Regions from separate parts of the Nonomuraea sp. NPDC050536 genome, predicted to be linked through region 3. Evidence: riboswitches for the same ligand, from Rfam matches in the RefSeq annotation. Region 3 holds a riboswitch; each other region holds the start of a gene.
The links. Region 3 has a riboswitch for cyclic di-AMP ahead of ACIBHX_RS17140 (C40 family peptidase). Riboswitches for the same ligand answer to the same signal wherever they lie in the genome.
Positions count from the first base shown of each region.

Region 1: linked by a shared signal. The riboswitch ahead of ACIBHX_RS49455 (NlpC/P60 family protein) and the one ahead of ACIBHX_RS17140 (C40 family peptidase) in region 3 are both predicted to bind cyclic di-AMP.
Region 2: linked by a shared signal. The riboswitch ahead of ACIBHX_RS11880 (C40 family peptidase) and the one ahead of ACIBHX_RS17140 (C40 family peptidase) in region 3 are both predicted to bind cyclic di-AMP.

Region 1 is NZ_JBITHD010000034.1:79,897-82,155, reverse strand. Features, by position in the region: gene ACIBHX_RS49460 (amino-acid N-acetyltransferase) at 1-424, opposite strand, end outside; cyclic di-AMP (ydaO/yuaA leader) riboswitch at 702-851, shown strand; gene ACIBHX_RS49455 (NlpC/P60 family protein) at 857-1,894, shown strand; gene ACIBHX_RS49450 (LuxR C-terminal-related transcriptional regulator) at 2,250-2,259, opposite strand, start outside.
Region 2 is NZ_JBITHD010000003.1:401,787-404,045, reverse strand. Features, by position in the region: gene ACIBHX_RS11885 (NlpC/P60 family protein) at 1-259, shown strand, start outside; cyclic di-AMP (ydaO/yuaA leader) riboswitch at 562-732, shown strand; gene ACIBHX_RS11880 (C40 family peptidase) at 794-1,303, shown strand; gene ACIBHX_RS11875 (hypothetical protein) at 1,364-2,152, shown strand; gene ACIBHX_RS11870 (M48 family metallopeptidase) at 2,158-2,259, shown strand, end outside.
Region 3 is NZ_JBITHD010000005.1:255,725-257,983, forward strand. Features, by position in the region: gene ACIBHX_RS17140 (C40 family peptidase) at 381-923, opposite strand; cyclic di-AMP (ydaO/yuaA leader) riboswitch at 945-1,087, opposite strand; gene ACIBHX_RS17145 (3-isopropylmalate dehydrogenase) at 1,188-2,237, shown strand.

The DNA of each region.
Region 1 (2,259 bases), on a different contig from region 3:
AGACCGGGGTGCCCTGGATCGGGCGGAAACCATGTCGGGCGAAGAAGTCGACCTCGAATGTGAGGCAGAAAACCCGGCGCAGACCGAGCTCCTTCGCGGTGTGGATCAAGGCCGAGACGATTCTGTGACCGACCCCCAGCCCGCGGAATTCCGGATCGACCGCCAGCGTGCGGATCTCGGCGAGATCCTCCCAGAGAACGTGCAGCGCGCCGCAGCCGACGATCTGCCCACCCCGCTCGGCCACCCAGAACTCCTGCACGTCCTCGTACAGGGTCACGGTGGCCTTCTCCAGCAGGCGTGGACCTGCACCGGCATAGGCGTCGACGAGTCGCCTGATCATCCTGACGTCGGGCGTGCGGGCACGCCGCACCGCGACCTCGGGGACCTCGGTTTCACTGACTGCCAGCTCGGCGGCCTGCTCCATGGGCGCTCAGCCTACCGATCCCATTACGGCTCATCCCTAACTCTTCCGTATACGAGTAGTAGTCACATGATGTGGCCATACGACCACGATCAGCCTTTCAACCTGGAATCCCATCAGGCGCGGTCAAAGCTGGGGCAAACAGGACGTAAAGTCGATCCTGCACGGCTGTCCGCGTGATCCCCTCGTGACCCTCCGGTTGCGAAACCTCTACGGACTTGGCAGTTCTGGTTGAGCACGAACCGCAGGTGCACTAGTGTCCACCGTCGATGTCACCCTTCTGGGTGACGCGCCCAATCCCCGCAAGGGGAGCCGGGGACCCACCGGTGGCCACGCGCCATCACCGGGGTGAATCCGAGCACCGCCGCTCGGTAGGGCTGCTCCGGCCCGAACCCGTCAGCTAACCCGGTAGGCGCCGCAGAAAGGAGCTGGTTGGTGAAGCGCACGCGCGACCGCGGGGGGAAGCAGGCGGGCAAGAATGCCCGCCCTCCGGAACGTCTCGCCCGCAGGCTCGCCGTCGTCGCCACCACCCTGACGGCCTTAGTGCTTGCCCTGCCCGTGACCTCCGCCACCGCCGCGCCCAAGCCCTCGCTGAAGGAACTGTCGGCCCAGGTGCAGGCGATGCACACACAGATCGAGACGCTGACCGAGCAGTACAACGGTCAGCGCGAGCGGCTGAAGACCGCCAAGAAGTCGGTCGAGATCGCCAAGAAGACGCTCGCCGACAGCAACGCCCAGCTCGAGTCCAAGCGCGCGATCGCCTCCGAGCTGGCCACGAACGAGTACATCTCCGGCGGCCTCGGCAAGGCCCTGGCCTTCGCCGGATCCACCGACCCCAACACCTTCCTCGACCGGGCGGCCACCACCTACGTCATCGAGGAGCAGCAGGGCGCTGCGGTCAACCAGATCACCCAGGCGATGGAAACCGCCCAGCGCGCCCGCGACAGCGCCAACGCCCGCATCACCGAGGTGCAGAAGCTCGTCACCGACCTCTCCGACAAGCGCGACAAGATCAGCAAGCTGGTCGCCAAGGTCGAGAGCAACCTCTACAAGCGCGCCATCGGCGAGGCCGGCCGCCCCGGCACCCGCGCGGTCAAGGTCAACCTGCCCGTCGTCGGCTCCGGCAAGGCCGCCGCGGCGGCCCGCTGGGCGCTCACCCAGCAGCTCAAGCCGTACGTCTGGGGCGCCGCAGGGCCGAGCACCTACGACTGCTCGGGCCTGGTCATGGCCGCCTACCAGACCGTCGGCATCTCACTGCCGCACTACACGGGCGACCAGTGGACGGCCGGACGGCACATCTCCCGCGAGGAGCTCCAGCCGGGCGACCTGGTCTTCTTCTACAGCGACCTGCACCACGTGGGCATCTACATCGGCGGCGGCATGATGGTCCACGCCCCCCAGACCGGCGACGTCGTCCGCATCGCCCCCCTCGGCAACCGCCCCTTCGCAGGCGCCGTCCGCATCGCCGACTAATTCCTCTCCAGCGTCCCGCCTGCGGTTCCCGTAAGGCGGGACTGCTTTTGTCCGGCGACCCCCGCCGCACGGGGTTTGTACTGTCGGCAGCTTTGTACGCCGGTGCGGTGCCCGAGTGCCACGATCACGGGGCGCCGTGGCGGCGAGGTGGGGGCGCCGACTCGCCGGAAGCGCCGGTCGCGGGTCCTCAGCCGAAGTACGGAGGGCGGCGGGTGGGGGCGGCTCGCCGTACAGGAAACAAGCCGTACAGGAAACAAGGGGTGGGGCGGCTTGCCGTACACGGAACAAGCAGGTGGGACGGCTCGCCGTACATCAAAAGAGCAGGGGAGGTGCGGGTGGAACGTGACAATGGGCGTCAAATGAGT
Region 2 (2,259 bases), on a different contig from region 3:
GCTCATGCAGGCGGCCTGGCGGGCCGCGGGCGTGTCTCTCCCGCGCACGACGTGGGAGCAGTGGGCCTGGGGCTCGAGCCGCAAGGTCTCCATGGACGCGCTCGAGCCGGGCGACCTGATCTTCAACTCCGGCCTCGGCCATGTCGTCATGTACGCCGGCAACGGCGAGATCGTCCACGCGCCCCAGACGGGCGACGTGGTCAAGGTGGTCAAGCTGTCCAGCTACGGCAGCGGCTTCGCCGGCGCGATCCGGCCCTAGCTTTCGAGCCCCCTTACCCGTACGGCAGGCCGCGGCCTGCTGTTATTCGTGTGACTTGTGTGACAGATGGGACCTGACTCGCAGGTGGGGCTCCAAATGTGAGAAGGGTCACTTTTCGGTAACGGCGCCCCTCGTTCCAGCAGGGGTTGGAGGCTTTACAAGCCGCTTATTCGATCTTGACAACTTTGCTGTCACTTTGCCGGATCGTGACCTTTCGGCGTAGCTTCTGGCGTCGCGGTGCTCCAGCCAGGTCGCCGCCAACCGACATCGAACCCCGGCACCGTGGTCGATGTGGACGCATAAAGATCCATTGGCCGAGTCCGTGCAGTCAGGAGGCACGGAGCCGGGGAACCACAGATCCCTGATCGTCCCCCAGGGATCAAGGGGTGAATCGGCGCGCATGGCGTGCCGTAGGGCGAGTCTTCCAGGCCCGAATCCGTCAGCTAACCCGGTAGGCGTTCGTGGAAGACCCAAGGAGAAATCCTGTCTACTCCCCTGCATAACCCCCGTCTGTCTCGCCTTGCCCTGAGTGGGGTGGCACTCACGATGACCGTGACGGCCGGAGGTCTGGTCCTCCATGCCCCAGCGGCTCAGGCGGCGACGACAGAGACGGCCGTCAGCTTCACCGTCAAGGCGGCGACCACCGCCAAGTCGGCGAGGGCGGCCACATTCGCTCGGCAGCAGTCGAGGGCCCGGAAGGCGGTAACCGTGGCCAAGGCCCAGATCGGTGACCCGTACCGGTACGGGGCCACCGGGCCCGGCTCGTTCGACTGCTCCGGTCTTGTCCAGTACGCCTGGCGCAAGGCCGGGGTCAAGCTCCCCCGCGTGGCGGCAAGCCAGTTCGCCCGCATCAGGAAGAAGGTCTCCTGGAAGCATCTCCAGCCGGGTGACCTGATGTTCTTCCACGGGCTTGGCCACGTGGGCATGTATGTCGGAAACGGCAAGATGATCCACTCGCCGAAGACCGGTGAGAGGGTCCGGATCGACAAGCTCAGCGGATGGCGGAAGTCGACGTTCGCCGGAGCGGTCCGACCCGGGCTCTGACCGTCACGAAGGCCCCGCCCCATTTGTGGGGCGGGGCCTTCGTGCTTACCATCGAGCATCGTGTCCGCGCAGGTGAGCCGCAAAATGGTGATCGCGGGCCTGCTGCTGCTCGGGCTCGTCGCCGCCGGCGCGCCCCAAATCCCGCGAACCCCGCCCGCCGCGAGCGCCCAGGCGGTCCGGGGCGAGGTGTCCGTCGTCGCCGGTCCCGGCGCGGACCCGAAGCTTCTCCGCGACCTCGCCGGCCGGGCCGACACCGCGGCGCGGCGGGTCGCGCGCGTCCTGGGCGGGCGGGTGACGGCGAAGGTCGTGGTCCCCGCCTCCGCTGCCGAGGCGGCCCGGATGGCCGGAGTGGGTTCCGTGGCGGGGCTGGCCGCGCTGGCCGACGGGGACCGGGTGATCGTGGTGCCAGACGGCTTCGCCCGGCTCACCCCGACCGGCCGCGACGTGGTCCTCACCCACGAGCTCACCCACGTCGCCGCGGGGACGAAGGGACTGCCCGCGTGGCTCTACGAGGGCTTCGCCGACTACGTGGCCTACAAGGACTCCGGCCTGAGCCTGCCCGTGGCCGCGGCGGAGCTCAGGGCCGAGGTCAGGGCCGGCCGGGTGCCGCGCGCGCTGCCGGGTCCCGGCGGGTTCGCGCCGGGCGCCGTACGGCTGCCGCAGAGCTATCAGGAGGCGTGGCTGGCGTGTCGGTTCCTGGCGGAGCGCTTCGGTGAGGAGAGGCTGGTGGCGCTCTACCGCGACGCGCGGGCCCGTGGTGTGGACCGGGCGCTGCGCGCGACGGTAGGACTTGACGTCGCGCGGCTGACCGGGATGTGGCGCGACTACGTGCGCGAGCGACTGGGGTGACATCGATGATCGACACGGCGCCTGACGACCTCACCGAGGACGCGCGGCCGTCGCGGGGGACCGGTATCGCCATGGTGGTCCTGGGGGCGCTGATCATGGCCGTCGTG
Region 3 (2,259 bases):
CGACCCGGCGCCGGGAGGGCCCACAGGGGTCCCGATCCCTGCAGCACCTGGGTTTCTCCTAGGCGCCGGGTCGGCGAGACGTGGTGCGGTGGAGGGCGGCGCCCATGTACGCCGGGCAACGCGGGACCTGGGTAAGCGGGTCGTGGGCGCCGTGACGGCGAGGTAGCGGCACCCCATGAGCGTGGCGCCGCAAGCGCGTCGGTAAGGCGCGACGGCGGGCGGCGGGTGGGGCGGCTTGCCGTACAACCGCAAGCCTGTCGAACAACAGCAAGCGCCGAACAACAGCAAGTCCGTCGAACAGCAGCTGTCGAACCACAGCAAGCCTGTCGAACAACGGCGCGCCTGTCGGACGACGGCAAGCCGCCCCGAAAGAGGAGGAGTTACAGGGTTGCGGTGGGCATGGCGGGGGCGGGGGATTTGCGGAGTTTGATCTGGTTGGCCCACTGTTTGACGCCCTTGGGGTCAGGGCGGACGGCGCCGGCGAAGCTGGAGCGGCGCCAGCCCGACAGGGGCTCTTCCTTGACCACGTCGCCCGTGTGGGGCGCGTCGACCATGTAGCCCGGTCGCGAGACCATGCCGACGTGGCCGAGGTCGTGGAAGAAGACCAGGTCTCCGGGTCGGAGATCCTTCCAGGCGATCTTGCGGGAGAAGGCCGAGTACTGCTCGGCGGCGGTGCGGGGGAGGGTGATGCCGGCCTTGCCGTACGCACGGAGCATCAGGCCGGAGCAGTCGTAACCGCCGTTGCCCGTGCCGCCCCAGACGTAGGGCGTGCCGCGCTTGGCCATCGCGAACTTCAGGGCGATCTTCCAGGCGGGGGTCGGGAGATGGGATACCTGGACCTGTTTGACCTGCGCCCCGGTGAGGGTGACGGTCGAATCAGAGGAGGGGGTGGGGGACGTGGCGGCGATCGCCAGGAATGCCAAAGTGGCAATGGTAGACAGGGGTCTGTCCTTCCATGAGGCCGGCCGGGTTAGCTGACGGGCTCGGACGTGGAAGGCGCCCTACCGAAAAAGATCGGATTCGCCCCAGGGGGAAAGTGGGTCCCCGGCTCCGTGGAGGGGCTCCACGGATTAGGCGGGGGGGACTCTAACGAAACGGTCAAAAGGGCGCAAATCGGTTAAAGCGACCATGTCCGGGAAGTGAGATGAGGTGTTCGGCAGCCGAGACGAGCAGGTAAGGTACCGGCCATGGAGTCGCGCAACATTCGCCTGGCCGTCGTCCCCGGCGACGGGATCGGTACCGAGGTCGTGGCCGAGGGGCTGAAGGTTCTGGAGGCCGTCGGGCCCAAGTTCGACATCACCCACTACGACCTGGGGGCCGAGCGCTACCACAGGACCGGCGAGGTGCTGCCCGACTCGGTGCTCCAGGAGCTGCGCGGCTATGACGCGATCCTGCTCGGCGCCGTCGGCGACCCGCGCAAGGTGCCGCCGGGCCTGCTCGAGCGTGACCTGCTGCTGCGCATCCGCTTCGACTTCGACCACTACGTCAACCTGCGGCCGATCAAGCTGCTGCCCGGCGTGGAGACCCCGCTCGCCGACACGCCCGCCGAGAACATCGACATGATCGTGGTCCGCGAGGGCACCGAGAGCCTGTACGCGGGCACGGGCGGCATCATGCGCAAGGGCACGCCGTACGAGGTCGCGACCCAGGAGTCGATCAACACCGCCTACGGCGTCGAGCGCGTCGTGCGTTACGCCTTCGAGAAGGCCAAGACGCGGCCGCGCAAGAAGCTCACGCTGGTGCACAAGACCAACGTGCTGACCTTCGCCGGCGACCTGTGGCAGCGCACGGTCAACCGGCTGGCCGAGGAGTACCCGGACGTCGAGACCGACTACGTGCACATCGACGCGGCCACGATGTTCTTCGTCAACCAGCCCGAGCGCTTCGACGTGATCGTCACCGACAACCTGTTCGGCGACATCATCACCGACCTCGGCGCCGCCATCGCGGGCGGCATCGGCCTGGCGGCCAGTGGCAACATCAACCCGGAGGGCGCCGCGCCGAGCATGTTCGAGCCGGTCCACGGCAGCGCCCCGGACATCGCCGGCCAGGGCAAGGCCGACCCGACGGCCACGATCCTGTCGGTCGCCATGCTCCTCGACCACCTGGGCCTGCACGCGGAGGCCGCCAAGGTCGAGCAGGCCGTGGCCGACGACATCGTCGACCGCCTCACCGGCTGGACCGGCCGCACCACGCACGAGATCGGCGACGACATCACCGCGCGAGTATCCGGCTAGGGCCGCCTAGCTCAGAAACGCG